2 regions of the Pseudomonas sp. LBUM1644 genome follow, and region 1 is predicted to be linked to the other one. Evidence: riboswitches for the same ligand, from Rfam matches in the RefSeq annotation. Region 1 holds a riboswitch; the other holds the start of a gene.
What was found. A riboswitch is a leader RNA that binds a small molecule or an ion and turns the genes downstream of it on or off. The one in region 1 is predicted to bind cobalamin.
Positions count from the first base shown of each region.

Region 1 (15,112 bases):
GTGTTCATGATCGGCCAGGCGCTGGAAGGCATGGTGCTGACGCCATTGCTGGTGGGCGACCGGATCGGTCTACATCCTGTGGCGGTGATTTTTGCGATTCTGGCGGGCGGTGAACTGTTCGGGTTTACCGGCGTATTGCTGGCGCTGCCGGTGGCGGCGGTCATCATGGTGCTGGTGCGTCATGTGCATGATTTGTATAAAGATTCTGATATGTACAGTGGCGTCGACGAACCGGAACTGTAAGAACGGTCGATGACCCTTGGCGGGCAGCCTGGTTTGATGCCAGGTGAGCCCGCTTCCTTCGCGCAGCTGTCACATGCGCCGCCAAAGAAACTGTCATAAAACCAGTGCGTTAACGCAAACCTTTGATTTTGCTTGTGGTCTGTCGCATTGTGCGGGCAGCTTCACGGGTATAAACTTCGCAAACTTTACACAGAGGCCACTAACGGTTCCGTTGGAACTGTTCAGTCAGCATGAAACCGATTCAGCTGCCCCTAGGTGTGCGTCTGCGTGATGACGCTACCTTTATCAACTACTACCCAGGCGCCAATGCCGCAGCACTCGGCTATGTCGAGCGGCTATGCGAAGCCGACGCCGGCTGGACCGAAAGCCTGATTTATCTCTGGGGCAAGGACGGGGTAGGGCGTACCCACTTGTTGCAGGCCGCTTGCCTGCGCTTTGAACAGTTGGGGGAGCCGGCGGTGTACCTGCCGTTGGCCGAGTTGCTGGATCGCGGCACCGAAATTCTCGATAACCTCGAACAATACGAACTGGTCTGCCTGGATGATCTGCAGGCGGTAGCCGGGCGTGCGGATTGGGAAGAGGCGCTGTTCCATCTGTTCAATCGTTTACGTGATAGCGGTCGACGCCTTCTGATCGCTGCGTCGACCTCCCCGCGTGAATTGCCGGTGAAGCTGGCGGACCTGAAATCCCGTCTCACACTGGCACTGATCTTCCAGATGCGCCCGCTTTCCGACGAAGACAAATTACGTGCATTGCAACTGCGCGCGTCGCGTCGCGGCCTGCACCTGACCGATGAAGTCGGGCATTTTATCCTGACCCGTGGCACTCGCAGCATGAGCGCACTTTTCGAGCTGCTCGAGCGTCTCGATCAGGCCTCACTTCAAGCCCAGCGCAAGCTGACCATTCCGTTTCTAAAAGAGACGCTGGGCTGGTAAAACCCAAGCCCTACAGGGTTTTTGGCATATTTCAGGCGCCAAAAAATCCGCTTTCCTACAGGCTGTAGGCCGCGCAAGTGTCTAAATGGGGCTTTAGCGCTTAGATGTAAACGCGAAACCGGAAAGTCACATAAAGTTCGATTGAATTTGCAAATGAGGATGATAGCGGGCATAGTCTCGGCTTCTTTACAACTATCAGCCACGGTCGTGCCCATGCTAAATCGCTTTGCACCCCTCGTGCCTCTCGCACTTGTCACCCTGTTGTTCGGTTGCGCCGCTCACTCTCCAGTGTCCGAGCAGGCCCCTCAACAGCAGGTTAATAATTCTGTTACCGCCCAGTCTTCCGCTCTTTACCAGGAAGAACTGGCTACCGAAAAAGAACTGGCAGACTTCGCTGATGGCAAGTCCTACCAGCTTCCGGCTCTCGCTGACAGCATCCTCGAACGCGGCATGTCCCTGATCGGTACCCGTTACCGTTTCGGCGGCACCTCCGAAGCCGGCTTTGATTGCAGCGGCTTCATCGGTTACCTGTTCCGTGAAGAAGCCGGCATGAACCTGCCGCGCTCTACGCGTGAAATGATCAACGTCGACGCTCCGCTGGTTTCTCGCAGCAAGCTGGAACCTGGCGATTTGCTGTTTTTCGCCACCAATGGTCGTCGCGGTCGCGTCAGTCACGCCGGGATCTACCTGGGTGACAACCAGTTCATCCATTCCAGCAGCCGCCGTAGCGGTGGCGTCCGCATCGACAGCCTGGGCGATAGCTACTGGAATAAAACCTTCATCGAAGCCAAGCGCGCACTCGCGATGGCCCCGACTGCCGCCCCGGAAATCGTCACGGCGCGTAAGTAAGCGGACAGTTTGTAAGGTGAACTTAAAGTCTTACTTGAAGTTTGCCGCGTAGCCGCTAGAATCCAGATCTATTATTGATGGCAAACCGCCTGCGTCCTGCGCAGGCGGTTTTCTTTTCTGCGTCCCCGCAGAAAAAGCCGCAGCCAGATCAGGATGTTCTGCCATGACGAACTCGGCCCGCCTCGCAATCATGTTCTTCGCAGCGCTGCTCAGCGCCTGCGCCAGCCGCACACCGCCCCCTGCGCCGGTGGTTCGCGCTCCGATCGTTTTCAGCTCCGCCCAACCCTTTTCGCCCGAAGCGGAAGACGTGCTGTTTCGAGCGTTGGGCCTGGTGGGCACACCTTATCGCTGGGGCGGCAACACGCCGGATTCGGGCTTCGATTGCAGCGGATTGATCGGCTATGTTTACCGTGATGTCACGGGCATCTCTCTGCCACGTACCACGCGCGAGATGATCAGCATGCAGGCGGCCGATGTCGGCAAGGAAGGCCTGCAGACCGGCGACCTGATTTTCTTCGCCACCAATGGCGGCTCGCAGGTCAGCCACGCCGGTATCTATGTCGGCGAAGGTCGTTTCGTCCATGCGCCAGCCACTGGCGGCACGGTCAAGCTCGACAGCCTGTCCAAGGCGTATTGGCAGAAAGCCTACCTGAGCGCCAAGCGTGTCTTGCAGCCCGAGCACTTGGCGCGCAACCCGTAACAGCCAGAGGTTGTGGTCATGACCGCACGCACGCTCAATCTCGACGATTCCCTGTACCAATACCTGCTCGACGTCTCCCTGAGGGAGACGCCGCTGCTCAAGCGTTTGCGCGATGAAACCCAGGCGCTGCCCATGGCTCGCTGGCAGGTGGCGCCAGAGCAGGGGCAATTTCTCGCGTTATTGGTGAAGCTCACGGGGGCGAAGCGTTTGCTGGAAGTCGGTACCTTTACCGGTTACAGCGCCTTGTGCATGGCGGCGGCATTGCCGGATGACGGTTCACTGATCTGCTGTGATGTTCCCGGCGACTACAACGCCACCGCACGCCGTTACTGGCAGGCGGCGGGGCTTGCCGATCGAATTGATCTGCGCCTGGCGCCGGCGCTGGAGACGCTCAGCCAGTTGAATCAGCCAGGGCACTTTGATTTGATTTTCATTGATGCCGACAAGGCCAACTATCCCGCTTACCTGGAGCACGCCTTGCGTTTGCTGCGGGTTGGTGGTCTGGCGGTGTTCGATAACACGCTGTGGAGCGGGCGGGTGCTTGAGGAGAGTCCTGAAAGCGAGGACACCCGAGCCATCCAGGCACTCAATTGCGCGCTAAAGGATGACTCGCGTGTGGATCTATCGTTGCTGCCGTTAGGTGATGGACTGACACTTTGCCGTAAGCGATAAACGCCGATCCCCTCTACGAGCGAGCTTGCTCGCGAAGGCGTCATCCCATTCAGCATCAGCATTGACTGACCCACCGCTATCGCGAGCAGGCTCACTCCTAACGGGAGATTTTGGACGTACACAAATCCCAGGCTGCCAACAAAACCTGTGGGAGCGGGCTTGCTCGCGAAGGCGTCATCACATTCAACATCAGTGATGACTGACCCACCGCTTTCGCGAGCAAGCCCGCTCCCACATTGGATATGTGTAGGCAGTTGGAGATTTACTTAACCGCAGAAACCCGCCACACCTTGTTCCCCACATCATCCGCCACCAGCAGATCACCCTGCTGATCAATCACCACGCCCACCGGCCGGCCCATCGCATCGTCCTCGGCGTTGAGGAAGCCGGTAAGCACATCCACCGGCGGTCCGTTCGGTTTGCCGGCGCTGAACGGTACGAATATCACTTTGTAGCCGCTGTGCGGGTTGCGGTTCCATGAGCCGTGCTGGCCGATGAAGGCTCCTTCCCTGAATTGAGTGGGGAGGGTGTTGCCTTCAGCAAACGTCAGGCCCAGCGACGCAGTATGCGGGCCGACGGCATAGTCCGGGGCAATCGCCTTGGCTACCAGGTCAGGGTTTTGCGGGTCCACGCGGATGTCGACGTGCTGGCCGTAATAGCTGAACGGCCAGCCGTAGAACGCGCCGTCCTTGACCGAGGTGATGTAGTCGGGCACCAGGTCGCTGCCGATTTCGTCTCGCTCGTTAACCGCTGTCCACAATGCGCCACTGTGCGGTTCCCAGGCCATGCCGTTCGGGTTGCGCAGGCCGGAAGCGAAGATCCGGTGGTTGCCGGTGGCCCGGTCCACTTCCCAGATCGCTGCGCGACCTTCTTCCTTATCCAAACCGTTTTCGGCGACATTGCTGTTGGAACCCACCGTGACGTACAACTTACTGCCGTCCTTGCTGGCGATGACGTTTTTGGTCCAGTGGTGATTCAGCGTGCCGCCCGGCAAGTCGACCACTTTGACCGGTTGCGACTTGATCGTTGTATCGCCGCTTTCATAGTGGAAACGCAGCAAGCGGTCCGTGTCGGCCACGTACAGATCATTGCCGACCAGGGTCATGCCAAAAGGCGAGTTAAGGTTTTCCAGGAACACCGTGCGGGTTTCGGCGATGCCGTCATGGTCCGTGTCCCGCAGCAACGTGATGCGGTTCGGACTCGGTACGCCGGCACCGGCGCGGCCCATGACTTTTTTCATGACCCAGCCTTTAACACCTTTGCCGTCATCGGGTTTCGGCGGTGCGTTGGTTTCGGCTACCAATATGTCGCCATTGGGCAACACGTAGAGCCATCGCGGATGGTCGAGGCCTTCTGCAAAAGCCGCCACCTGAGTCCCTGTGGCGGCCGTGGGGGTTGCGCCGGCCGGCCAGCCGACCGCCGGGGCGATGTTCATGGTCGGCAACAAAGTTTTGTTGGGTTCTGGCAGTTTGGGCGACGGGCCGGTGCCGTCGGAAACTTGCAGGCTGGAGGTTTCACCACAGGCGGCGAGCCCTCCGGCGAGCGCGATGACGAGAACGAGCTGGGGCTTACGCATGCTGGTTTTCCCTATGAATGCCTTATCTATTCATAGAGGAGCTGAAAGGTTCGAAGGTTCAACAGGTCAGCCGCGGGCTTCCTTGAACAGCACGGCAATGCCCGGGTGATAGTTGCCTGCTTCATTGCGCAACTTGCGGTAGGCGTAGGGGAAATACCAGGCGACGGCGCAGCTGTGTTCCTTCTGCAGGTCGTCGACCATGTCCTGGAGTTCCTCCGGCTTTGCGCCATGCTGGGCTTTTTGCGGCGCGACAAACAGGCAACCGAGTTTCAGGTCGCTGGCATAGCTGATTTTCTTCGCGTCGCTGGTGATGTCGATCAGGGCCTGGGTCAGGTGAAGGCTGTTGACCTGCGGCCAGCGCTGCGTGACCTGAAGGTAAGCGCGTTCTTCCGCGGTGGCGATAAACAGGTCGGCGCGGCCATTGCGCTCGCCTTCTTCGGTCTGTTTGCGGGTCGGCGATTGTTGCAGCGTGACCATTTCCGCCATCCAGGCCGCTGCGGAAAGCAGCCCGAGGTTGGCTTTTTCATCGAACCAGTACGGGGTGTCGTTATCGCCGCGCACGGCGTTGTAACGGTCGATACAGTCAAACCAGCGTTCGAGCACCGGGCGTAGGAATTCCAGCTTCGGATTGCTGATGATCATGCCTTGCATGTTGCTCACCCTTGTTATTTTGATTGTAGGTTGTGGCTCTTTGATATCATTGCTGGCAGCGTGGCACAACAATGACGTCGGCCGATTGACCGGCGGCAGTATATCGTTCGCCAGCGTTCTGTCTTCAATTGACGCTCCACCCCCAACACTCTAACCTTCGCGGCTTGTTTCAGGTGCTCTGTGACCCTGGTCGACAGAGTGAAACAGGGAAGCCGGTGAGTGGGCTCATTTCACAATGACGAGCCACGATCCCGGCGCTGCCCCCGCAACGGTAAATGAGTGAAGACTGCGCCTTGAGCCACTGTGTCGATTGTCGGCATGGGAAGGCGCGCAGTCAGGCGTATCGCCGCTCATGAGCCCGGAGACCGGCCTGACTCATCCAGCGGCATCACGGTGGGCGATGCCAGGCTTTTTGCCGTCTATTCTTGTGCCTGCCCGCCGTTATTCCAGCCTCAACGGAGAGCTCCCCCATGACTGATACCCCCGATCGTGACGAACGCCATCTGGCGCGCATGCAGCGCAAAAAGGCCGTGATCGACGAACGCATCGCCAATTCCCCGAATGAATGCGGCCTGCTGCTGGTGCTGACCGGCAACGGCAAAGGCAAAAGTAGCTCGGCGTTTGGCATGCTCGCCCGGTCCATGGGCCACGGCATGCAGTGCGGCGTGGTGCAGTTCATCAAGGGGCGCAACAGCACCGGCGAAGAGTTGTTCTTTCGGCGCTTTCCGGAGCAGGTGCGTTTTCATGTGATGGGTGAGGGTTTTACCTGGGAAACCCAGGATCGCCAGCGTGATATCGCTGCCGCCGAAGCCGCGTGGGCCGTGTCGCAGCAATTGCTGCGCGATCCGTCGATCGGCCTGGTAGTGCTCGATGAATTGAACATCGCGCTCAAACACGGCTATCTCGACCTCGATATGGTGCTCAGCGATTTGCAGGCCCGTCCGCCGATGCAGCACGTTGTCGTCACGGGTCGCGGCGCCAAACCGGAAATGATCGAACTGGCGGATACCGTCACCGAAATGGACGTGATCAAGCACGCGTTCCAGGCCGGGATCAAAGCGCAAAAAGGCGTCGAACTGTGAATCAACCACGTCATTGCCCGGCGGTTCTCATAGCCGCGCCGGCCTCCGGCCAGGGCAAGACCACCGTCACTGCTGCGCTGGCCCGTTTGCATCGCAATCAGGGGCGCAAGGTCCGTGTGTTCAAATGTGGCCCGGACTTTCTCGACCCGATGATTCTCGAGCGCGCCAGCGGTGCGCCGGTCTATCAACTGGACATGTGGATGGTCGGCGAGCAGGAAAGTCGTCGGCTGTTGTGGGAAGCCGCCGGTGAGGCGGACCTGATCCTCATCGAAGGCGTCATGGGCCTCTTCGACGGTACGCCGTCCAGCGCTGACCTGGCGCGGCACTTCGGTGTGCCGGTGCTCGGTGTGATCGACGGCACCGCCATGGCCCAGACTTTTGGTGCGCTGGCATTGGGGCTTGCAAAGTATCAGCCGGACTTGCCGTTTGCCGGCGTGTTGGCCAACCGCGTCGGCACCTTGCGTCACGCACAATTGCTCGAAGGCAGTTTGACCGAAGGCTTGCGTTGGTACGGCGCGTTGTCGCGGGAAACCGGGATCGAATTGCCGAGCCGCCATCTCGGTCTGGTCCAGGCCAGTGAGTTGAACGATCTCGATGTGCGCCTCGATGCAGCAGCCGATGCCTTGGCCAGTAGCTGTGAAGTCGCGCTACCACCGGCAGTGGAATTTGCCGCCCCGGATGTGATCGCTGTCGAGCCTTTGCTGGCCGGTGTGCGGATTGCCGTGGCCCGTGACGAAGCGTTTGCCTTCACCTACGGCGCAAGCCTGGATTTGCTGCGAGCCATGGGCGCCGAGTTGCTGTTTTTCTCGCCGATCCGTGATGCGCAGTTGCCGGAGGCTGACAGCCTTTATCTTCCCGGTGGTTATCCGGAATTGCACCATGTGGCGCTGTCGCAGAACAGCTCGATGCTCGACGCTATTCGCGCTCACCATGGCGCAGGCAAACCGCTGCTGGCGGAGTGTGGCGGCATGTTGTACCTGCTCGATTCATTGACTGATGTCGAAGGCACTCGCGCTGAGTTGGTGGGTTTGCTGACGGGGGATGCGGTGATGCAAAAGCGCCTCGCCGCGTTGGCCTTGCAGGCGGTTGAGTTGCCGGAAGGCTCGTTGCGCGGGCACACCTATCACCATTCACTGACCAGCACCGAGCTTGAGCCGATTGCTCGAGGGTTGAGCCCGAATGGTGGGCGCGGGGCGGAGGCGGTTTATCGTCAGGGGCGGATGACGGCCTCTTATGTGCATTTTTATTTTCCGTCGAATCCATCGGCGATTGCCGCACTGTTTGCGCCTGACCTTGAGGCCGCCTTCGCGAGCAAGCCCGCTCCCACATTGGATCACCTAAACCCTGTGGGAGCGGGCTTGCTCGCGAAGAGGCCATGACCGACAACGCATTCTCCGAAGCCGAACGCGCAGCGGTTTACCGAGTCATCGCCGAACGCCGCGACATGCGTCACTTCAGCGGCGGCACGGTCGAACCCGAACTGCTGCGGCGCCTGCTCGAAGCCGCACATCAGGCCCCGAGCGTCGGCCTGATGCAGCCCTGGCGCTTCATTCGCATCAGTGACCGAGCCCTGCGCGGCAAGATCCAGTGGCTGGTGGAAGAGGAGCGTATTCGTACCGCCGAAGCCCTCGGCGAGCGCACCGACGAATTCATGAAGCTCAAGGTCGAGGGCATCAGCGACTGCGCCGAAGTGCTGGTCGCTGCGCTGATGGACGATCGCGAGCGACATGTCTTCGGCCGCCGCACCTTGCCGGAAATGGACATGGCCTCGCTGTCCTGCGCGATCCAGAACCTGTGGTTGGCGTCCCGCGCCGAAGGACTGGGCATGGGTTGGGTCTCGCTGTTCGAACCGCAAGCCCTGGCAGACCTGCTGGGTTTGCCAGCCGGCGCCAAACCGCTGGCCGTTCTCTGTTTGGGACCGGTCAAGGAATTCTATCCAGCGCCGATGCTGGTGCTCGAAGGCTGGGCAGAGGCGCGTCCGCTCAGCGAATTGTTGTATGAGAATTATTGGGGAGTGAGTCAATGAGTGTGGCGTTGTTGAGTGTCGCCGCGGTTGCGCTGGATGCGCTGCTGGGTGAACCCAAACGCTGGCATCCGCTGGTGGCGTTCGGCCGGTTTGCCGACCGCATCGAACAGCGTTTCAACAGCGGCGGTCGCGGCTGGCGCAGTCATGGCGTCACCGCTTGGGTGCTCGCCGTCCTGCCGCTGACGTTGCTGGCCACAGCACTTTCCTGGGCGCCCTATGTCGGCTGGATCGTCGAGATTCTCGCCCTTTATTGCGCCCTCGGCATGCGCAGTCTCGGCGAGCACGTCGAGCCGGTGGCCAAAGCCTTGCGCAGCGATGACCTGGAACAAGCGCGTAAGCGCGTGGGGTATCTGGTCAGCCGTCAGACCAGCGAACTGGATAAAACCGAAGTCGCCCGCGCGGCCACCGAATCGGTCCTGGAAAACGGCAGTGATGCAGTGTTTGCCGCGCTGTTCTGGTTTGCGGTGGCCGGCGCGCCCGGCGTGGTGCTCTACCGATTGAGCAATACGCTGGATGCGATGTGGGGCTATCGCAACGAACGTTTTGAACGTTTCGGCTGGGCCGCGGCAAAGATCGACGACGTCCTCAACTACATTCCGGCGCGCCTGGTGGCATTGACCTACGCGCTGCTGGGCAAAACCCGATTGGCACTCAAATGCTGGCGCAGCCAGGGCCCGACCTGGGACAGTCCGAATGCCGGTCCGGTGATGGCGGCCGGTGCCGGTGCACTCGGCGTGGAGTTGGGTGGGGCGGCGATTTATCACGGCGAACTGCACCAGCGTCCGTCTCTGGGCGAAGGCGTGCCGGCGGATGCCGACTCCATCGACCGTGGCTGGCAATTGGTCCAGCGCGGCGTATGGTTATGGCTGCTGATTCTCTGCGTGGGGGCAGAATTTTATGCTTGAGCACGGTGGTCGGTTACGTAAAGCGGCGCTCGAATACGGCATTGCCGAAGCCGATTGGCTCGACCTGTCCAGCGGCCTCGCGCCTTGGCCGTTTCCGGTGCCGGAGATTGCGTTGCGGGCCTGGGCGCGTTTGCCGGAAACCGATGACGGTCTGGAGCAGGCCGCTTGCGACTACTACGGTGCCGTGCAGGTGTTGCCAGTCGCCGGTTCGCAAATGGCCATCCAGTTGCTGCCGCGTTTGCGTCGGGCCGGCAAGGTCGGCGTAGTGTCGCCGTGTTATGCCGAACACGCCGAAGCCTGGCGACGCAATGGCTACATCGTGCGTGAAGTGCTGGAGCAGGAAGTCGACTTTTATCTCGACAGCCTCGACGTGCTGGTGGTGGTCAACCCGAACAACCCCACCGGCCTGAGCCTGCCCCCGAGTCGCTTGCTCGACTGGCACGCGCGGCTTGCCCAGCGCGGTGGCTGGCTGGTGGTGGACGAGGCGTTCATGGACAACACGCCAGCACTGAGCCTGGCACCTATTGCCAATCAGGTGGGTTTGATTGTGCTGCGTTCCTTCGGCAAATTTTTCGGCCTGGCCGGTGTGCGGCTAGGCTTTGTGCTGGCCGAGCGCAAGTTGCTCAAATTGCTGGCCGAACAAGTGGGGCCATGGGCGGTCAGCGGCCCGACCCGTGTGGTCGGCCAGGCGTGCCTGCTGGATACCGAAGGGCATGTCCGGCAACGGCAGCGCACCGCGCAGGCGAGTGAACGCCTGGCGCTGCTGCTTGAGCAGCACGGTTTCAAACCCCAGGGCGGTTGCGCGCTGTTTCAATGGCTGATAACCGACCGCGCCGAACATCTGCATGAGTTCATGGCCCGACGCGGCATCCTGCTGCGGTTGTTCACCCACAACACCAGCCTGCGTTTTGGCTTGCCCGGCGACGAAGCCGAATGGGCTCGCCTCGCACAAGCGTTCGATGCCTACGCCGGGGAAGCACAATGACTACGCTGATGGTGCAGGGCACGACGTCCGACGCCGGTAAAAGCACCTTGGTGACGGCGCTCTGCCGTTGGGTCACGCGCCAAGGCGTGCGTGTCGTGCCATTCAAGCCGCAAAACATGGCGCTCAACAGCGCGGTGACGGCGGACGGTGGCGAGATCGGTCGTGCGCAAGCGGTGCAGGCCCAGGCGGCCAATCTGCAACCGCACACCGACATGAACCCGGTACTGCTCAAACCCAACAGCGATACCGGCGCCCAGGTGATCATTCATGGGCGCGCCGTCACCACGATGAACGCTGTCGCCTACCACGACTACAAAGCCATCGCGATGCAAGCGGTACTGGCTTCCCATCAACGGTTGAGCGCAGCGTATCCGGTGGTGATGGTCGAAGGTGCCGGCTCGCCGGCCGAGATCAATCTGCGCGCCGGTGACATCGCCAACATGGGCTTCGCCGAAGCCGTCGATTGCCCGGTGTTGCTGATTGCCGACATCAATCGTGGCGGCGTCTTCGCGCATTTGGTGGGCACCCTGGAACTGTTGTCGCCGAGCGAGCAGGCGCGGGTCAAAGGTTTCATCATCAATCGCTTTCGCGGTGACATCGCCCTGCTGCAACCGGGCCTGGATTGGCTGGAAGCGCGCACCGGCAAACCGGTGATCGGCGTGCTGCCTTACGTGATGGATCTGCATCTGGAAGCGGAGGACGGCATCGACCAGCGTCAGACCGAAAAGGCTGCGCAAGTGCTGAAAGTGGTGGTGCCGGTTTTACCGCGGATCAGTAACCACACCGATTTCGATCCGCTGCGCCTGCACCCGCAAGTGGACCTGCAATTCATCGGCCCTGGTCAGTCGATTCCGCCCGCGGACCTGATGATTCTCCCCGGCTCGAAAAGCGTGCGCAGCGACCTCGCTTACCTGCGTGCCAGCGGCTGGGACAGCGCCATTGCCCGTCACCTGCGTTACGGTGGCAAAGTGTTGGGGATTTGCGGTGGCCTGCAAATGCTCGGTGAGCAGGTGCATGACCCGTTGGGCCTTGAAGGCGCGCCGGGTTCCAGTGCCGGCCTGGGGTTGCTGGCGTTCGAAACGCAGCTCGAAGAAGAGAAGCAATTGCGCAATGTGCGCGGGCATTTGGCGTTGGAAAACGCTGAAGTCAGCGGCTACGAAATTCACGCCGGCGTGACCACCGGGCCGGCGTTGGAAAACGCCGCCGTGCAGCTGGATGACGGTCGCTGCGACGGTGCGCAAAGTGTCGACGGGCAGATTTTCGGTACGTACTTGCATGGGTTGTTCGAGTCGCCGACCGCGTGCAGCGCGTTGTTGCGCTGGGCGGGTTTGCAGGCTGTGCAGGAAGTCGATTACCACGCGTTGCGCGAGCGTGATATCGAGCGGCTGGCGGATCTGGTGGAACAGCATCTGGATACGCGGCTGTTGCGTGAACTCTGCGGATTATGAGGTGACTGGTCCAGCCTCTTCGCGAGCAAGCCCGCTCCCACATTGGATTGGCGCCTAACACCAATCCTATGTTCACTGGAGACCCAATGTGGGGGCGGGCTTGCTCGCGAAGACGGAATTGGCGACACCCCACATTTGAAAGGAATGAACCATGCTGCAACTGATCCTCGGCGGCGCCCGCTCCGGCAAAAGTCGCCTGGCCGAAAAACTCGCGTCCGACAGCACGCTGGCCGTGACCTACATCGCCACCAGCCAACCCCTCGACGGTGAAATGAGCGAACGGGTGGCCCATCACCGCGCCCGTCGTCCGGCCGAATGGGCGTTGATCGAAGAGCCGCTGGAACTGGCCCGCGTGCTGCGCGAAAGCGCCAGCGAAGGGCGCTGCCTGCTGGTGGATTGCCTGACCCTGTGGTTGACCAACTTGCTAATGCTCGACGATCCCCAGCGGCTGACGGTCGAGCGCGATGCATTGCTCGATTGCCTGGCGTCGTTGCCGGGAGAAATCATTTTTGTCAGCAACGAGACCGGAATGGGTGTCGTGCCGCTGGGCGAATTGACTCGCCGCTATGTCGATGAAGCCGGTTGGCTGCATCAAGCTTTGGCCGAGCGCTGTCAGCGAGTCATCCTGACCGTCGCCGGCCTGCCCCTGACTTTGAAAGGAACTGCGTTATGACTCAATCCTGGTGGCTGAACCCGTGCAAGCCAGTCGATGCCCAAGCGGTCGAACAGGCGCAGGCCCGTCAACTGCAGTTGACCAAGCCGGCCGGTTCCCTCGGTCGACTGGAGTCGATGGCGGTGCAATTGGCGGGGTTGCAGGGGCGGGTCAAGCCGAGTCTGGATCAGCTGTGGATCGCGATTTTTGCCGGTGACCATGGCGTGGTCGCCGAAGGGGTGTCGGCGTTTCCACAGGAAGTCACCGGGCAGATGTTGCACAACTTCGTCAACGGCGGCGCGGCGATCAGCGTGTTAGCGCGACAGCTCGGAGCCTCCCTGGAAGTGGTGGACCTTGGTACGGTCACGCCGACGTTGAACCTGCCCGGCGTGCGCCACCTGAATATCGGCCCGGGCACGATGAATTTTGTGCAAGGCCCGGCGATGACGCCTGCCCAGGGCGAACGCGCCTTGCAGGCCGGTCGCGACAGCGTGCAGCGCGCTATCGCGGCGGGCGCGCAGTTGTTCATCGGGGGTGAGATGGGCATTGGCAACACCACGTCGGCCAGCGCGTTGGCGTGTGCTTTGCTCGATTGCCCGGTGGTGCATCTGGCCGGTCCGGGCACCGGGCTGGACGCGGCGGGGGTCAGTCATAAAGCCGAGGTCATCGAGCGCGCCTTAGCCTTGCACAGCGCTCAGCGCGGCGATGCGTTGCGCACCCTGTTCAACCTCGGCGGTTTTGAAATCGCCGCGCTGGTGGGCGCGTACCTGGCCTGTGCCCAGGAAGGTGTCGCGGCGCTGGTAGACGGTTTCATTTGCAGCGTCGCGGCGTTGGTGGCGGTGCGTTTGAACCCTGAATGCCGTCAGTGGCTGTTGTTCGGTCATTGCGGCGCGGAGCCGGGTCATCGCCATGTGCTGGAAACCCTGAACGCCGAACCGTTGCTGGATCTCGGCCTGCGTTTGGGTGAGGGCAGCGGCGCTGCGCTGGCCGTGCCGCTGCTGCGTCTGGCCTGCGACCTTCACGGGCAGATGGCAACCTTTGCCGAAGCCGCGGTGGCGGATCGCCCGGCATGACCTTGCGCCTGGATCTGTTACGCCACGGCGAAACCGAACTCGGCGGCGGCTTGCGTGGCAGCCTCGACGATGCGCTGACCGGCAAGGGGTGGGCGCAGATGCGTGCGGCGGTGATCGAGCAGGGACCTTGGGATCGCCTGGTCAGCTCGCCGTTGCAGCGTTGCGCGCGGTTCGCACAAGAACTCGGTGCGCAACTGGGGTTGCCGGTGCAGTTGGAGAAGGATTTGCAAGAGCTGCACTTCGGCGCGTGGGAAGGGCACAGTGCGGTCGCGTTGATGGAAACCGATGCCGAGGCATTGGGGTTGTTCTGGGCTGACCCCTATTCGTTTACGCCGCCTCAGGGTGAGCCGGTCGAGGATTTTTCGGCGCGCGTGCTGGCGGCGGTCGGGCGCTTGCAGGCGGCCTATGCCGGCGAGCGGGTGTTGCTGATCAGTCATGGCGGTGTGATGCGTTTATTGTTGGCGCAGGCGCGGGGATTGCCCCGGGAGCAGTTGCTCAACGTTGAAGTCGGCCATGGTGCGCTGTTTTCGGTGAGCGTCGAGACCGGCGTCATTCTCAAGGAAGTGCGCTGATCATGTTCCCGTTCTGGATCGCCCTGCAATTCTTGAGCAGTCTGCCGGTTCGCCTGCCGGGCATGCCGACGCCTCAGGAGTTGGGGCGGTCGCTGCTGTTTTATCCGCTGGTGGGGCTGCTGTTTGGCGGGATCTTGTGGGCGTTGAACTGGCTGTTGCTCGGCACGCCGTTGCTGCTGCACGCGGCGTTATTGCTGACCGTGTGGGTGTTGCTCAGCGGTGCGCTGCACCTGGACGGCCTGGCCGATAGCGCCGATGCATGGCTCGGCGGGTTCGGCGACCGTGAGCGCACGTTGATCATCATGAAAGACCCGCGCAGCGGTCCGATCGCGGTGGTGACACTGGTGCTGGTGTTGCTGCTCAAGTTCGCCGCGTTGCTGGCGTTGATCGAGCAGCAGAACGCGGTCGTCCTGATCATCGTTCCTTTGATTGGCCGCGGCGCAATGCTGGGATTGTTCCTGACCACGCCTTATGTGCGTGCCGGGGGTTTGGGACAGGCGTTGGCCGATCATCTTCCGCGTTTGGCTGGCAAATGGGTGTTGGCGGCCGGCGCGTTGGCCTGTGTTCTGATTGCGGGCTTCAGCGCTGTATGGGCACTTGGGGTGGCGGCGATTGTTTTTGTCTGGTTGCGGCAGGTGATGCTGCGGCGATTGGGTGGCACCACGGGTGACACGGCGGGGGCGTTGCTGGAGTTGCTGGAAATGGCGGTGTTGGTGGGGCTGGCGTTGACCTGATGTCCATGG
Region 1 is NZ_CP166812.1:4,525,603-4,540,714, reverse strand. It holds gene ACA052_RS20655 (AI-2E family transporter) at 1-243, shown strand, start outside; gene hda (DnaA regulatory inactivator Hda) at 474-1,178, shown strand; gene ACA052_RS20645 (C40 family peptidase) at 1,392-2,027, shown strand; gene ACA052_RS20640 (C40 family peptidase) at 2,191-2,727, shown strand; gene ACA052_RS20635 (O-methyltransferase) at 2,746-3,399, shown strand; gene ACA052_RS20630 (PQQ-dependent sugar dehydrogenase) at 3,662-4,975, opposite strand; gene ACA052_RS20625 (hypothetical protein) at 5,042-5,626, opposite strand; cobalamin riboswitch at 5,781-6,014, shown strand; gene cobO (cob(I)yrinic acid a,c-diamide adenosyltransferase) at 6,097-6,708, shown strand; gene ACA052_RS20615 (cobyrinic acid a,c-diamide synthase CobB) at 6,705-8,087, shown strand; gene bluB (5,6-dimethylbenzimidazole synthase) at 8,084-8,734, shown strand; gene cbiB (adenosylcobinamide-phosphate synthase CbiB) at 8,731-9,639, shown strand; gene cobD (threonine-phosphate decarboxylase CobD) at 9,632-10,624, shown strand; gene ACA052_RS20595 (cobyric acid synthase) at 10,621-12,072, shown strand; gene cobU (bifunctional adenosylcobinamide kinase/adenosylcobinamide-phosphate guanylyltransferase) at 12,224-12,745, shown strand; gene cobT (nicotinate-nucleotide--dimethylbenzimidazole phosphoribosyltransferase) at 12,742-13,797, shown strand; gene cobC (alpha-ribazole phosphatase family protein) at 13,794-14,369, shown strand; gene ACA052_RS20575 (adenosylcobinamide-GDP ribazoletransferase) at 14,372-15,103, shown strand.

Region 2 (15,112 bases), 850 kb from region 1:
GCGAACACATTATCGACCGTCGCCGCCAGTTCAAACGCGCCTTTATAGCCGTGACGCTTCACGCCATCGATCCACTTAGGGTTAGCCGCTCGGGAACGAATCACCCGGTTCAGCTCTTCCTTCAGGGTTCGAATCCTTGGCAGGTCCGGCTGGCTGTGGTCGCCATGGTAACTGGCTGCCGCTTCGCCGCTGAGGCTTTCCACGGCAGCGAGCATGCCGCCCTGGAACTGGTAATAGTCGTTTGAGTCGAGCAAGTCATGCTCGCGATTGTCCTGGTTTTGCAGGACCGCTTGCACCTGGCTCAAGCGCTGGGCGAACTGTTCGCGGGCGGCGGTGCCTTCGTCGGAGCCGCCGTAAGCGTAGCCGCCCCAGTTCAGGTAAACCTCGGCCAGGTCGTCGCGGCTTTGCCACAGACGACCGTCGATGGCGCCCTGCACACCCGCGCCGTACGCACCGGGTTTGGCCCCGAAAATGCGCCAGCCGGCCTGGCGTCTCGCCGCCTCTTCATCCAATCCCGATTGCATCAGCGCTTCACGCTCGGCGCGGACTTTGGCGGCCAACGGGTTCAAATTATCCGGTTCATCCAGCGCGGCAACCGCTTGCACCGCCGCATCGAACAGACGGATCAGGTTGGCAAACGCATCGCGGAAGAACCCGGACACGCGCAAGGTCACGTCCACCCGCGGTCGGTCGAGCAGGCTCAGCGGTAGGATTTCAAAGTCATCGACTCGTTGACTGCCCGTCGCCCAGACCGGACGCACGCCCATCAGCGCCATGGCTTGCGCGATGTCATCGCCGCCGGTGCGCATGGTCGCGGTGCCCCAGACTGACAGGCCAAGCTGAAGCAGGTGATCGCCGTGGTCCTGCAAATGTCGTTCGAGAATCAGGTTGGCCGACTGGAAGCCTATGCGCCACGCGGTGGTGGTCGGCAGGTTGCGCACGTCCACCGAATAGAAGTTGCGCCCGGTGGGCAGCACGTCCAGGCGACCGCGACTTGGCGCACCGCTGGGGCCGGCGGGGACAAAACGACCGCTGAGGGCGTCGAGCAGGCCGCGCATTTCCGCAGGGCCGCAGGCGTCCAGGCGTGGCGCGACGACTTCGCGCAGGTTGTCGATGATGGCGCCTACTTCGGACCAACCTGCCCCCTGTGGGAGCGGGCTTGCTCGCGAAAGCGGTATGTCAGACAAATCAACGTCGACTGACACTCCGCTTTCGCGAGCAAGCCCGCTCCCACAGGGTCCGTGCGTGGCTTGAGATTGATCCAGTGTCTGCGAGATCAATTGTGCGGCGAACAACTCGAGGCGTTCGCGGGTGTCACCGGCGGTGCGCCAGACTTCATCAGCGACGCGCTGCAATTCAGCTGGACGAGGTCCGGCCCATGGCTCGGCCAACGCACAATCCAGCGGATCGAAGCCCAATTCGAACGCCTTGGCCAACGCCCGCAGCAAACTCGATTGCGCCCCACGCCCGTCGCCACGGGGAATCCGCAGCAGCGCCAGCAAGGTATCGATACGCAAGCGCCCGGTCGGCGATTCGCCGAAAATGTGCAGGCCATCGCGGATCTGCGATTCCTTCAAATCGCACAAGTACGTGTCCAGGCGCGGCAGCCAGATCGCCGCATCGGCGTCGCTGTCCAGTTTCTCGTCGAGTTGCAGTTCACGGTCGATGTGCGTATCGCGCACCAGTTGCAGGATGTCGCGCTGCAACTCGCGGGCGCGGCGAGGATCGAGCAGTTGCGCTTCGTAATATTCGTCGGCCAACAGCTCAAGGTTGCGCAGCGGCCCGTAGGTTTCGGCGCGGGTCAGCGGCGGCATCAAATGATCGATGATCACTGCCTGGGTGCGGCGCTTGGCCTGGGCACCCTCGCCCGGGTCGTTGACGATGAAGGGGTAAATATTCGGCAGCGGCCCGAGCAGCGCGTCCGGCCAGCAATTTTCCGAGAGCCCGACGCCTTTGCCCGGCAGCCATTCGAGGTTGCCGTGCTTGCCGACGTGAATCACGCCGTGGGCGCCGTAGGTGTTGCGCAGCCAGAAGTAGAACGCCAGATAGGCGTGTGGCGGCACCAGGTCCGGGTCGTGATAGACCGCGCTCGGATCAACCTGATAACCGCGGGCCGGTTGAATGCCGACGAAGGTCAGGCCAAAACGCAGACCGGCGATCATCATCCGGCCGCCACGAAACATCGGATCGCTTTCAGGTGCCCCCCAGCGATCCATTACGGCTTGACGGTTGGCTTCGGGTAAGGCGTTGAACATCAGCAAATAGTCGTCCATCGCCAGACTTTGCTGACATGGACGCTGGTCGAGGGTGTCGAGATCGTTGCTGACACCACCAAGCAATTGCTGGATCAACGCGGTCCCGCTGTCCGGTAACTCGGCCGGCAGCGGATAACCTTCTTTATGAAGTGCACGCAGGATATTCAGCGCAGCGGCCGGGGTGTCGAGGCCAACTCCATTACCAATGCGACCGTCGCGAGTCGGGTAGTTGGCGAGGATCAACGCGATGCGTTTTTCAGCATTCGGCACTCGCGCCAGATCAATCCAGCGCCGCGCCAGTTCAGCGACAAAATCCATGCGTTCCGGTTGCGGCCGATAACACACGACGTCGGACTGGCTGCGCTCGCTGCGCCACGCCAGATCCTTGAAGCTGATCGGTCGGCTGATGATCCGCCCGTCGAGTTCCGGCAGCGCAATGTGCATCGCCAGGTCGCGCGGGCCGAGGCCTTGTTCGCTGGCACGCCAGCCGGGCTCGTTGTCCTGCGCGCAGATCGCCTGGATCACCGGAATGTTGCGTCGGAACGGCCGCAAGTGCGGCGCTTCGGGGCTGGATTGGGCGAAGCCGGTGGTGTTGAGAATCACGCCGGCTTCGGTTTCATCCAGCAGGTCCTCGACCACCGTCAGGCAGCCGGGCTCTTTCAAACTGGCCACCGCGATCGGCAGCGGGTTCAATCCCGCCGCCTGCAAACGCTGGCAAAAAACATCGATGAAAGCAGTGTTCGCCGCCTGCAAATGCGAGCGATAAAACAGCACCGCCGCCACCGGTTGACCGGCCTGCCAGTCGGCTTGCCAATCGCTCAGTTCAGCGGGGCTTTTGTGCGGGTGGTAGATCGCGGTGCGCGGCAGGGTTTGCGGCTCGGCCCAGGCGTAGTCGCGATCCAGCCAACGATTGGCCAGGCAACGGAAGAAATCCAGAGCATTGCGCATACCGCCCTGACGCAGAAACTGCCAGAGCCGATCCCGGTCTTCAGCGACCACGGTGCTCAAGTCGCTGAGCTCCGGGTCCGGGCGATCATCGCCGGGTACCAGAATCAGCTGCACGCCCCGCTGGGACAGCTCAACCAGCCGCTCGACGCCGTAACGCCAATAGGCGATGCCACCGTGCAGCGAGATCAGGATCACCTTGGCGTGGCGCAGCACTTCGTCGACATACAGATCGACCGAGGCATGGTTCTGCACCTGCATCGGGTTGGCCAGGCGCACGCTCGGGTAATCGTCGGGCAGTTGCTGCGCGGCTTCGGCGAGCAGCGCGAGGCTGGAATCGCCGCTGCACAGAATCACCAGCTCGGCGGGGGTTTGTCCCAGGTCGGCGATGTTGTCATCCGACACGAAACCGCCGGGCTGGGTCCTGAGCAGGTGCATGGGTTAAACGCTGAGCGCAGCGCGCAATTGCGCTTCGAGTTGAGCGGCGTCCAGCTCCTGGCCGATCAACACCAGCCGTGTGGTGCGCGCTTCATCGGCGCCCCACTGACGGTCGAAGTGCTTGTCGAAACGCGTGCCCACACCCTGGATCAGCAAACGCATCGGTTTGTTCGGGATCGCGGCGAAGCCTTTGACCCGCAGGATGCCGTGCTTGACCACCAGTTGGGTCAGCGCGTCCATCAGCAGGCTTTCGTCGGCTTGCGGCAGCTCGATGGAAATGGAGTCGAAGGCATCGTGATCATGGTCGTCATGATCGTCGCCATCGTGGTGATGGTCGTGGTGGCTGTGACGGCTGTCGATGTGTTCTTCGGAACCGGCGCCGAGGCCGATCAGCACGTCCAGTGGCACCCGACCGCTGCTGGCTTCGATAACCTTCACGGCTGGCGGCAGTTCTTCGGCGACTTCCAGGCGAACACGGGCCAGGTCTTCAGGGCTGATCAGGTCGGCCTTGTTGAGGATCACCAGGTCGGCGCTGGCCAATTGGTCGGCGAACAGTTCGTGCAGTGGCGATTCGTGGTCCAGGTTCGGGTCGAGTTTGCGCTGGGCATCGACCTGATCCGGGAACGCGGCAAACGTGCCAGCCGCCACGGCCGGGCTGTCGACCACGGTGATCACCGCGTCAACGGTGCAGGCACTGCGGATTTCCGGCCACTGGAAGGCCTGGACCAGAGGCTTTGGCAGCGCCAGGCCCGAGGTCTCGATGAGGATGTGGTCGAGGTCACCGCGCCGGGCCACCAGCTCGCGCATCACCGGGAAGAATTCTTCCTGGACGGTGCAGCACAGGCAGCCGTTGGCCAGTTCGTAGACGCGGCCGTTGGCTTCTTCTTCAGTGCAGCCGATGGAGCATTGCTTGAGGATTTCACCGTCGATGCCCAGCTCGCCGAACTCGTTGACGATCACCGCAATGCGGCGGCCCTGTGCGTTGTCGAGCATGTGCCGCAGCAAGGTGGTTTTGCCCGAGCCGAGGAAGCCGGTAACGATGGTGACGGGGAGTTTGGCCAGTGTTTTCATCGGATGCCCTTTGGCAAGGTGGCGGGCAAACGGGACGACGACCGCAGCGATTGAACGCGCGGAAGATTTCGCCACCGGATCACCCCGCCCGGTTGTAGTGAGAATTCGTTTCGAGGCAGGTCTCCTGGCTGACGGTGTGCCTGTCGCTAGACTGGCGTTTGCTGCGCCTTCCCGCGGGCTTCAGGGCTGAAGCGTGCAGTGGCGTGGCAGCGAACATCACCGTTCACAGTTGCGGGGGCAGCCGCGGCATCGACCGCGTTCCCTTCTTAGCTTCGGCAATCGCCGAAGAACCTCGAAAGCGCAAGGCTACGCATGGTGTGAGGGCGGGTCAATCGTGACCTGCCGCTACTCCTGTAGGAGCTGCCGAAGGCTGCGATCTTTTGATCTTGTTTTTAAAAAACAAAGTCAAAAGATCGCAGCCTTCGGCAGCTCCTACAGGGGACCAGTCGGGGTTCCGGCATGCAGTTGAGAACCCTTGCCAATTGACGCCCAACCCCCGCCCATGCTCTCCTACGCATCTTGTTACGGGTGCCCTTCACAGGGTGAAACGGGAAACCGGTGAATCATGTGCTTTACTCAAAGCCATGTCAGTCCGGTGCTGCCCCCGCAACGGTAAGCGAGCGAAGAATCAAATCCACTGTGACAGCAGTTCGGCATGGGAAGGTGATTCTTGCAGGTTTCGGCTGACGCCAAAGCCCCTCGTGAGCCCGGAGACCGGCCCGCAACACAAAGTGACGATTACGTTCACTGAATAACAAACCCGCGGTGGGCGGGCGCTGTTTGAATCTCTGCGTGCCCGATTCGCAGGGGTCCTCCATGCGCTCTATTCACCCGCTGACAGACCAGAGGGAAGCGCCATGTCGATCATCAGCAGCACCGACCACAGCACCGCCAGCACCACCACGACCCTGACTCAACGTCTGACCGCCGCCGTGTGTGCGTCAATCCTTGGCGCGTGCCTGGTGTATTTCGCCGGTTTCTCGCACATCGAAGCCGTGCACAACGCCGCGCACGATACCCGACACAGCTCCGCGTTCCCGTGCCATTGAGACCTGCTGACATGATCAAGCGTATTGCGCAAACCGCAGGTTTCACCGGGCTGCTGGCCGCCCTGTTGCTGACCCTGCTGCAAAGTTTCTGGGTGGCGCCGCTGATTCTTCAGGCGGAAACCTACGAGAAGGCCGCACCGGCCGTTGAAGTTCACGAACACGCCGACGCTGCCTTGGCCGGGCACACCCACGATGCCGAAGCCTGGGAGCCGGAAGACGGCTGGCAGCGCGTGCTGTCGACCACTGGCGGTAACCTGGTGGTCGCTGTCGGCTTCGCTTTGATGCTCGCCGGTCTCTACACCTTGCGTGCTCCGACCAAAACTTCTCAGGGCCTGCTCTGGGGCCTGGCCGGTTACGCGACCTTCGTGTTGGCGCCGACGCTGGGCCTGCCACCGGAACTGCCGGGCACGGTCGCAGCCGATCTGGCGCAACGGCAGATCTGGTGGATCGGCACTGCCGCCTCCACGGCTGTCGGTATCGCACTGATCGTGTTCAGCCGTCACTGGCTGATGAAAGTGCTGGGTGCCGCCATCCTGGTGGTTCCACACGTGATCGGCGCGCCACAACCGGAAGTGCACTCGATGCTCGCGCCGGAAGCCCTGGAAGCCCAGTTCAAAATCGCTTCGCAGCTGACCAACATGGGATTCTGGCTGGCCCTGGGCCTGATCAGCGCCTGGTTGTTCCGCCGCAAAAGCGATGGCCAATACCACGCATGACGGATGCCAGCACAGCGCCGACCTTAGTGGTCGGCCTGGGCTGCCAGCGCGGCTGCCCCGTCAGCACGCTGCGCGCGCTACTCGAGCAGGCGTTACAGGCGCATCAAATCGAACTTCACCAGATCAAGGCGCTGGCCAGCATCGACCTGAAGCGTGATGAACCTGGCCTGCTCGAACTCGCTGCACAACTCGAGCTGCCCTTGATGTACTTCAGCAGCGCGCAATTGACCGACTATGAACCGCGACTCAGCCACCGTTCGGACATCGCTTTCGAGCGCACCGGTTGCTACGGCGTTGCAGAAAGTGCCGCCCTCGCCCTCGTGGAACAACTGACACAGGCACCGGCGAAATTGCTCATTTCGCGGCAAAAATATGCCCAGGCGACCCTGGCATTGGCCTGCGCTGCGTAAAATCCCCGATAATCACCACCTTCGATCATGAGCAATCTTCATCTGAAGCCTGCCCAGGCCCTTTTTTCTCACAGGAACCGACGATGACCGTCTACTTCATTGGCGCAGGTCCGGGCGACCCGGAGTTGATCACCGTCAAAGGCCAACGGCTGATTCGCAGCTGCCCGGTGATCATCTATGCCGGCTCTCTGGTGCCCACTGCCGTGCTCGACGGTCATTGCGCCGAACAGGTGGTCAACAGCGCCGAATTGCATCTGGAACAAATCATCGAGCTGATCAAGACGGCCCACGGGAACGGACAGGACGTGGCACGGGTGCACTCCGGTGATCCGAGTCTTTATGGGGCCATTGGCGAGCAGATTCGTTATTTACGTAAACTCGATATTCCGTTTGAAATCATTCCCGGTGTGACAGCGACGGCGGCGTGTGCCGCGCTGTTGGGGGCGGAACTGACCTTGCCGGACGTGTCTCAGAGCGTGATTCTGACTCGCTATGCCGACAAGACTGCGATGCCGGCCGGTGAAGAGTTGGGGAGCCTGGCGCAGCATGGGGCAACCATGGCGATTCATCTCGGGGTGAATCATCTGCAGAAAATATTGGCTGAATTGCTGCCGCATTACGGCGCGGATTGTCCGATTGCGGTGATCCACCGTGCGACCTGGCCGGATCAGGATTGGGTGGCGGGAACGCTGGCGGATATCGCCGGGAAGGTCGAAGCCAAGGGGTTTCGGCGTACGGCGTTGATTTTGGTGGGTCGGGTGTTGGGGAGCGATCAGTTCAGCGATTCATCGTTGTACCGTGCGGGGCATGCGCATTTGTATCGCCCCTAAGATCAAAAGATCGCAGCCTTCGGCAGCTCCTACATGGGGATGCGCTCTCCTGTAGGAGCTGCCGAAGGCTGCGATCTTTTAAAGCTTCACCCATAAAAAAACGGCGCTCACGGGGCGCCGTTTTTTCGTTTCTGCAGCGAACACCTTACTTAGTAGTAGGCGTTTTCTTTCTGCGTGTGGTCGGTCACGTCACGAACACCCTTGAGCTCGGGAATACGCTCGAGCAAGGTGCGCTCGATGCCTTCACGCAAGGTGACGTCCGCCTGGCCGCAGCCCTGGCAACCGCCGCCGAACTTCAGCACGGCGATACCGTCTTCGACCACATCGATCAGGCTGACCTGACCGCCGTGGCTCGCGAGCCCCGGGTTGATCTCGGTTTGCAGGTAGTAGTTGATGCGCTCGTTGACCGGGCTGTCGGCGTTGACCATCGGGACTTTGGCGTTTGGCGCCTTGATGGTCAACTGACCGCCCATGCGGTCGGTGGCGTAGTCAACGACTGCGTCATCGAGAAAGGCTTCGCTGAACGAATCGATGTAGGCAGTGAAGCTTTTCAGCCCCAATGCCGTGTCTTCAGGTTTTTCTTCGCCCGGCTTGCAGTAAGCAATGCAGGTTTCGGCGTACTGGGTGCCAGGCTGGGTGATAAAGACGCGGATGCCAATGCCTGGGGTGTTCTGCTTGGAGAGCAGATCAGCCAGATAATCGTGGGCGGCGTCGGTGATGGTAATAGCGGTCATGGAAACTCCTCGCAGGCTTGGGCGCAGTTTACGCCAATCATCGCGCCGCACAAAGTCCTAGTATTTTTGTCGGGAAAGAGCCGGCGCCGGTTGAGCGGCCGTTTCGCCGTCAATCCAGCCTTTAAGCCACCGATAGCTGCGCTTTTCCACCCATTCGTAACTTGCCCAGGACGCCAGACCGATAGTCGCCGCGCAAACCGCGAACATGACGTAGGGATTCAAGCCGTAGCGTTGTGCGACGAATCCACCGGTCGACAGCACCAACACATGCATCAGGTACACCGAGTAGGAACAATTGCCGAGCAGTTCAAACACCCGGTTGTTCACGAAATGGCGCTCCAATGCGATGCACGCCATGACCAGGACGGCGCTCGGCAAGCCCCAGGCCAGCAATCGTGGTGCCGGCGGCAGCAGGTAAATCGCCATCAGCGCGCCGCCGATCCCCAGCAACGGCAGCCATAACCCCGGTTTGATCCAGCCTCGGCGGTAGACCATGCCGATGGTGATCCCCAGCAGGAACTCATAGACGATATTCGAGCGATAAAACTCGCTGACCCAGCCATAACCCGTCCAGGCCTGGCACACCGCGAACAGCAGCGCCGCGACGATCAGCAGCCTGACTTGCAGGCGGAACAGCAACGCCCAGGCAAACAGCAGGTAGAACAGCATTTCGTAGTTGAGGGTCCAGCCGACATTCAGCGTCGGATATATCCCGTAGCCCCCCGGGTTTTGCGTGGGAATAAACAGCAGCGATAGCAGGAAATGCGACCAATCGACGGTTTGATCCGGCAACACCGGCTGAGCGAACACCACCAGCAGCGCCATCAACACCGTGTACAGCCAGTAAGCGGGGACGATGCGGAACAGTCGATACAGCAGGAAACGCCCCGGTGGCAGTGATTTACCCTCGGTGGACAGGAAAATCACCAGTCCGCTGATTACGAAGAAGATGTCGACGCCCACCGCGCCCTTGTCGATGAACATCTGACCGATCGGGCCACGGGCCCGGAAGTCGAAGAAAATCTGCATGAAATGATGGCAAACCACCGCCCAGGCCGCGATGGCGCGCAGTGCCTGTACTGAGATCAACATGAGCAGACCTCCCGGTTGCAAACCCGCAAATCACCGCAGATCCCCTGTAGGAGCGAGCTTGCTCGCGATGGAGTATCAGCTAAGCAAGCGTCATCTGACACACCATCGCGAGCAAGCTCGCTCCTACATTGAGGGATTGGCGGCGCTTATAGGTCCGACACCAGCCCATCATCAAAGGTCGATCAAAGATTCTCGTACCGGTTCATGTCCAGCACGCCCTCTTCCATCGGGTCCGTCTCGTGCACGTATTGGCTCAGGTCATGGAAGTAAAACCAGAACTGCGGATGGCTGCGGCGGATGCCCCAACGTTCGACGATTTTATCGAAGCGGTTGGCGTCCTTGGCGTTTTCCATGGCGTCGACGAATGCCGGCACCTGATCGGCCGGAATGTTGAACATGAAGTTCGGATAGCTACTCAGCACGCCCGGAAAAAGGGTCAGGGTGTCGAGCCCCGGCTGATAGCGCAGCGATTCTCCGAGGATGAACGCGACGTTACTATGTGCGCGGTTGCGCAGCAGGCTGTAGATCTCGCGCTTGCCGCTCGCGGTTTCAATACGCAGCATCGTCGCTTCCGGTAGTTGATCAATCACCTTGAGCCCCGCTGCCGGACGCGAAACCAGGCGACTCAGGACTTGTTCGGCACTCTGCAAGTCCGGGTCGATGTTCGGCCGCGAGCAGTATGCGCCGTCGCAACGGTTGATCGGATCGGGCCTGGCGTCGAGGTCGCCGTAAAGGGCCAGCAGTTGCAGGGCGAAATCGCGCTTGGGGTCTTTTTCGTCGAGTTTCAGCGCCGTAGGCTTGTCGTCGTCGATGGCCTCGTAATCGAGCCACATCTTGAACTTGCCGCCGCTCTGGTACCAATCGTCGAGGTAACCGTCCCGGGAATCGGCCGGCATCAGGCGCAAGAAATTCTGCTCGGCACCGTTACGGATCAGATCGAAATACAGACGCGTCTGTGCCTGGTGAGAGACGTTGCCGAATACATCGAAGTTGACCGCCAACTGGTAATAGGTGCGTTCGAGCAGCGGAAAATCGAACAGCCACAGCGTTTGCGGCACGTCTCCGATCAGGCCTTTGTTCACCGAGGCACTGTCGAAATGCCGAAAAACGCTCAGCAACGCGTTGTCATTGCCGGCCCACAACGTTGACCAGCTCGGCGCCGGCGAATCGGCATAGCTGTCTCGGCGCAGCGCCTCGTACTCGTTGCGTTTGTCGCGATAGTCGTGCCACAGGCTCAGGACGCTGCCGACGTCGTCGTTCTGTCCCGGCATGGCCAGCAAGGGGGTGGCCTGGCCGCGATAGATCGGGTCGATGATGTAGAGGTCGTGTTCCGGTGCCTGGAACAGCGCCCAGAAGTTGTCACGGATCACGTCTGTGGCGATCTGGCCCCGGCAAACCGGGCCCCGAATAAACGTGCGCACGAAGTATTCGGCGTTATCGAGCATGAACTGGTAGCGCGCTTGAGCCGGAATGGCTTCAAACGTGGTGAACGGATTCGCCCGGCGCTCCGGCCCGTACCCTGGCAACGCGTTGACCTGCCAGTTGCCGTTATAGAAGAGGCTTTTGATCCGCGCCATTTTCGGCGCGCTGAGCGGATAGGTGATGTGAGTCTTCTGCACAATCACGCCCTGCACCGGCCACAAACGGTAATACACCTGAGTGCCCGGATCGTCGTTTGGCCGCCGGGTGTTGATCAGGTCAATCGGCTGGCCGGTCGGCGTGCGCGAACGCACCCACTGGAAGAAGTGCCCCGGCTCGCCGTCCTTGAAGTACAGATGGGCGAGGAACCAATGCTCGAACAACCAGCGCCCCACCAGGCTTTGCCGCGCGCCCGGCGAATTGAGCAGGTTTTCCCACTGCACCACCTGCAACGCTTCTTTTGCGGAAGGCAACAGGCCTTGCTCATCGATGGGCGCGCCAGACGCCAGCCAGCGCTGCAGCGTCTGGTATTGCTGCTCAGTCAGGCCGGTGACCGCCAGGGGCATGCCTTCCTTTGGATGCGCGCTGGCATAGCCATCGAATTCGGCCGGCATGGCGCACATGTTTTCCCGATTGAGGCCCAGGACAATGTCCTCCGGCAATTTGGCGTTGGGTGTGAGCGGCGTTTTGTGGCCCAACTCCAGCATCCGCGCCATCAAGGCCGCTTGGCTGCCCTGGTTATCGATGACCGGATAGAAACCCTTTTGCTGCCACGCGTGCTTGCCGAAGGCGTCGTAAAACAGCCGGGTCGGTGCAGCGGCAACACTGCGCTCGCCGTCGTAGACCGGAACTTTGGTCGCACCCCGCGCGGCCCCCTCGCCGCTGCCCAGATTGAGCTGACAGGCAGCGTCATTGCACGCATGGCAGGCCACGCACTTTTCAGTAAAGATCGGCTGGATGTCGCGGCTATAGGAAATGCCAGGGGAACTCGTCGGTCCTTGCGCAGCCGCACCGATGCTTAATAGCAGCAAAAAAATGCTGGTGATGAGGCGATACGACATGTCCCTGGTCCTGATCCTGGAAAAACGCAGCGATTCTACCGGTCCGACATCCGCGCCAACATGAACGATATTCATGCAAAACCAAGACATGCTCTAAAACCGCACAGGTTTGCTATGATCCCGGCCCTTCGTCATGGTCTTTTCGAGTAGTCCCAATGTCCGATCGCAGCATTCGCCTTCAAGCTCTCAAGCACGCCCTCAAAGAGCGCATCCTGATTCTCGATGGCGGCATGGGCACGATGATCCAGAGCTACAAGCTCGAGGAGCAGGATTACCGCGGCAAACGCTTCGCCGACTGGCCAAGCGATGTGAAAGGCAACAACGACCTGTTGGTGCTGACGCGCCCGGATGTCATTGGTGGCATCGAGAAAGCCTACCTGGATGCCGGCGCCGACATTCTGGAAACCAACACCTTCAACGCCACGCAGATTTCCCTCGCCGATTACGGCATGCAGGCCCTGGCGTACGAGTTAAACGTAGAAGGTGCGCGCCTGGCACGCAAGGTCGCGGACGCCAAGACCCTGGAAACCCCGGACAAACCGCGCTTCGTCGCCGGCGTGCTTGGCCCTACCAGCCGCACCTGTTCGCTGTCGCCAGACGTGAACAACCCTGGCTATCGCAACGTAACGTTCGATGAACTGGTGGAGAACTACACCGAATCCACCAAGGGCCTGATCGAAGGTGGCGCCGACCTGATCCTGATCGAAACCATTTTCGACACCCTGAACGCCAAAGCCGCGATCTTCGCCGTGCAAGGGGTGTTCGAAGAACTGGGCATCGAACTGCCGATCATGATCTCCGGAACCATTACTGACGCCTCCGGCCGCACATTGTCGGGCCAGACCACCGAAGCGTTCTGGAACTCCGTGGCCCACGCCAAGCCGATTTCGGTTGGCCTGAACTGCGCCCTCGGCGCCAGCGAACTGCGCCCTTACCTGGAAGAGCTGTCGAACAAGGCCGGCACCCACGTTTCGGCGCACCCGAACGCCGGCCTGCCGAACGAATTCGGTGAATACGATGAATTGCCGTCGGAAACCGCCAAGGTAATCGAAGAGTTCGCCCAAAGCGGCTTCCTAAACATCGTCGGCGGTTGCTGCGGCACCACGCCGGGCCACATCGAAGCCATCGCCAACGCCGTGGCCGGTTACGCGCCGCGCCAGATTCCGGAGATTCCAAAGGCGTGCCGCCTGTCGGGCCTGGAGCCGTTCACCATCGATCGCAGTTCGCTGTTCGTCAACGTCGGCGAGCGCACCAACATCACCGGTTCCGCCAAGTTTGCCCGCCTGATCCGTGAAGACAACTACACCGAAGCCCTGGAAGTCGCCCTGCAGCAGGTCGAAGCCGGCGCCCAGGTGATCGACATCAACATGGACGAAGGGATGCTCGATTCGAAGAAGGCCATGGTGACCTTCCTCAATCTGATTGCCGGTGAACCGGACATCTCCCGCGTGCCGATCATGATCGACTCCTCCAAGTGGGAAGTGATCGAAGCCGGCCTGAAGTGCATCCAGGGCAAGGGCATCGTCAACTCGATCAGCATGAAGGAAGGCGTCGAGCAGTTCATTCATCACGCCAAACTGTGCAAGCGCTACGGCGCAGCAGTCGTGGTGATGGCCTTCGACGAAGCCGGCCAGGCCGACACCGAAGCGCGCAAAAAAGAAATCTGCAAACGCTCCTACGACATTCTGGTCAACGAAGTCGGCTTCCCGCCGGAAGACATCATCTTCGACCCGAACATCTTCGCCGTGGCCACCGGCATCGAAGAACACAACAACTACGCAGTGGACTTCATCAACGCCTGCGCCTACATCCGCGACGAGCTGCCGTATGCGCTGACCTCGGGCGGCGTGTCCAACGTGTCGTTCTCGTTCCGGGGCAACAACCCGGTGCGTGAGGCGATTCACTCGGTGTTCCTGTTGTATGCGATCCGCAACGGCCTGACCATGGGCATCGTCAACGCCGGCCAGCTGGAGATCTACGACCAGATCCCGGCCGAACTGCGCGACGCGGTCGAAGACGTGGTGCTCAACCGTACCCCGGAAGGCACCGACGCCCTCCTCGCCATTGCCGACAAGTACAAGGGCGACGGCAGCGTCAAGGAAGCCGAGACCGAAGAGTGGCGCGGCTGGCCCGTCAACAAGCGTCTGGAGCATGCACTGGTCAAAGGCATCACCACGCACATCGTTGAAGACACCGAAGAATCGCGCCAGTCGTTCGCCCGGCCAATCGAAGTCATCGAAGGCCCGCTGATGTCCGGCATGAACATCGTCGGCGACCTGTTCGGCGCCGGCAAAATGTTCCTGCCGCAGGTGGTCAAATCCGCCCGCGTGATGAAGCAGGCCGTGGCTCACTTGATTCCGTTCATCGAGCTGGAAAAAGGCGACAAGCCGGAAGCCAAGGGCAAGATCCTGATGGCGACGGTAAAAGGTGACGTGCACGACATCGGCAAGAACATCGTCGGCGTGGTGTTGGGCTGTAACGGCTACGACATCGTCGACCTCGGCGTGATGGTACCGGCCGAGAAAATCCTGCAAGTGGCCAAGGAGCAGAAGTGCGACATCATCGGCCTCTCCGGCCTGATCACACCGTCGCTGGATGAAATGGTCCACGTGGCTCGCGAGATGCAGCGCCAGGACTTTCACCTGCCGTTGATGATCGGTGGCGCGACCACCTCCAAAGCGCACACGGCGGTGAAAATCGAGCCGAAGTACAGCAATGACGCAGTGATCTACGTCACCGACGCCTCCCGCGCCGTGGGCGTGGCGACGCAGTTGCTGTCCAAGGAATTGAAGCCGGCGTTCGTTGAGAAGACGCGCCTGGACTACATCGAAGTCCGCGAGCGTACTGCCAATCGCAGCGCGCGCACCGAGCGCCTGAGCTACCCGGCGGCCGTCGCCAAGAAACCGCAGTTTGACTGGAGCACCTACACGCCGGTCAAACCAACCTTCACCGGCGCCAAGGTGCTGGACAACATCGACCTGAAAGTGCTGGCCGAGTACATCGACTGGACACCGTTCTTCATCTCCTGGGACCTGGCTGGCAAGTTCCCGCGCATCCTGCAGGACGAAGTGGTCGGTGAAGCCGCCACCTCG
Region 2 is NZ_CP166812.1:3,676,082-3,691,193, forward strand. It holds gene cobN (cobaltochelatase subunit CobN) at 1-3,638, opposite strand, end outside; gene cobW (cobalamin biosynthesis protein CobW) at 3,642-4,709, opposite strand; cobalamin riboswitch at 4,807-5,019, opposite strand; cobalamin riboswitch at 5,219-5,446, shown strand; gene ACA052_RS16585 (CbtB domain-containing protein) at 5,567-5,758, shown strand; gene ACA052_RS16590 (CbtA family protein) at 5,770-6,474, shown strand; gene ACA052_RS16595 (cobalamin biosynthesis protein) at 6,471-6,884, shown strand; gene cobM (precorrin-4 C(11)-methyltransferase) at 6,968-7,714, shown strand; gene nfuA (Fe-S biogenesis protein NfuA) at 7,864-8,448, opposite strand; gene ACA052_RS16610 (acyltransferase family protein) at 8,506-9,540, opposite strand; gene ACA052_RS16615 (fatty acid cis/trans isomerase) at 9,723-12,020, opposite strand; gene metH (methionine synthase) at 12,176-15,112, shown strand, end outside.
Region 2: it holds a riboswitch for cobalamin, as region 1 does, so the genes downstream of both, cobW (cobalamin biosynthesis protein CobW) here and cobO (cob(I)yrinic acid a,c-diamide adenosyltransferase) in region 1, are expected to answer to the same signal.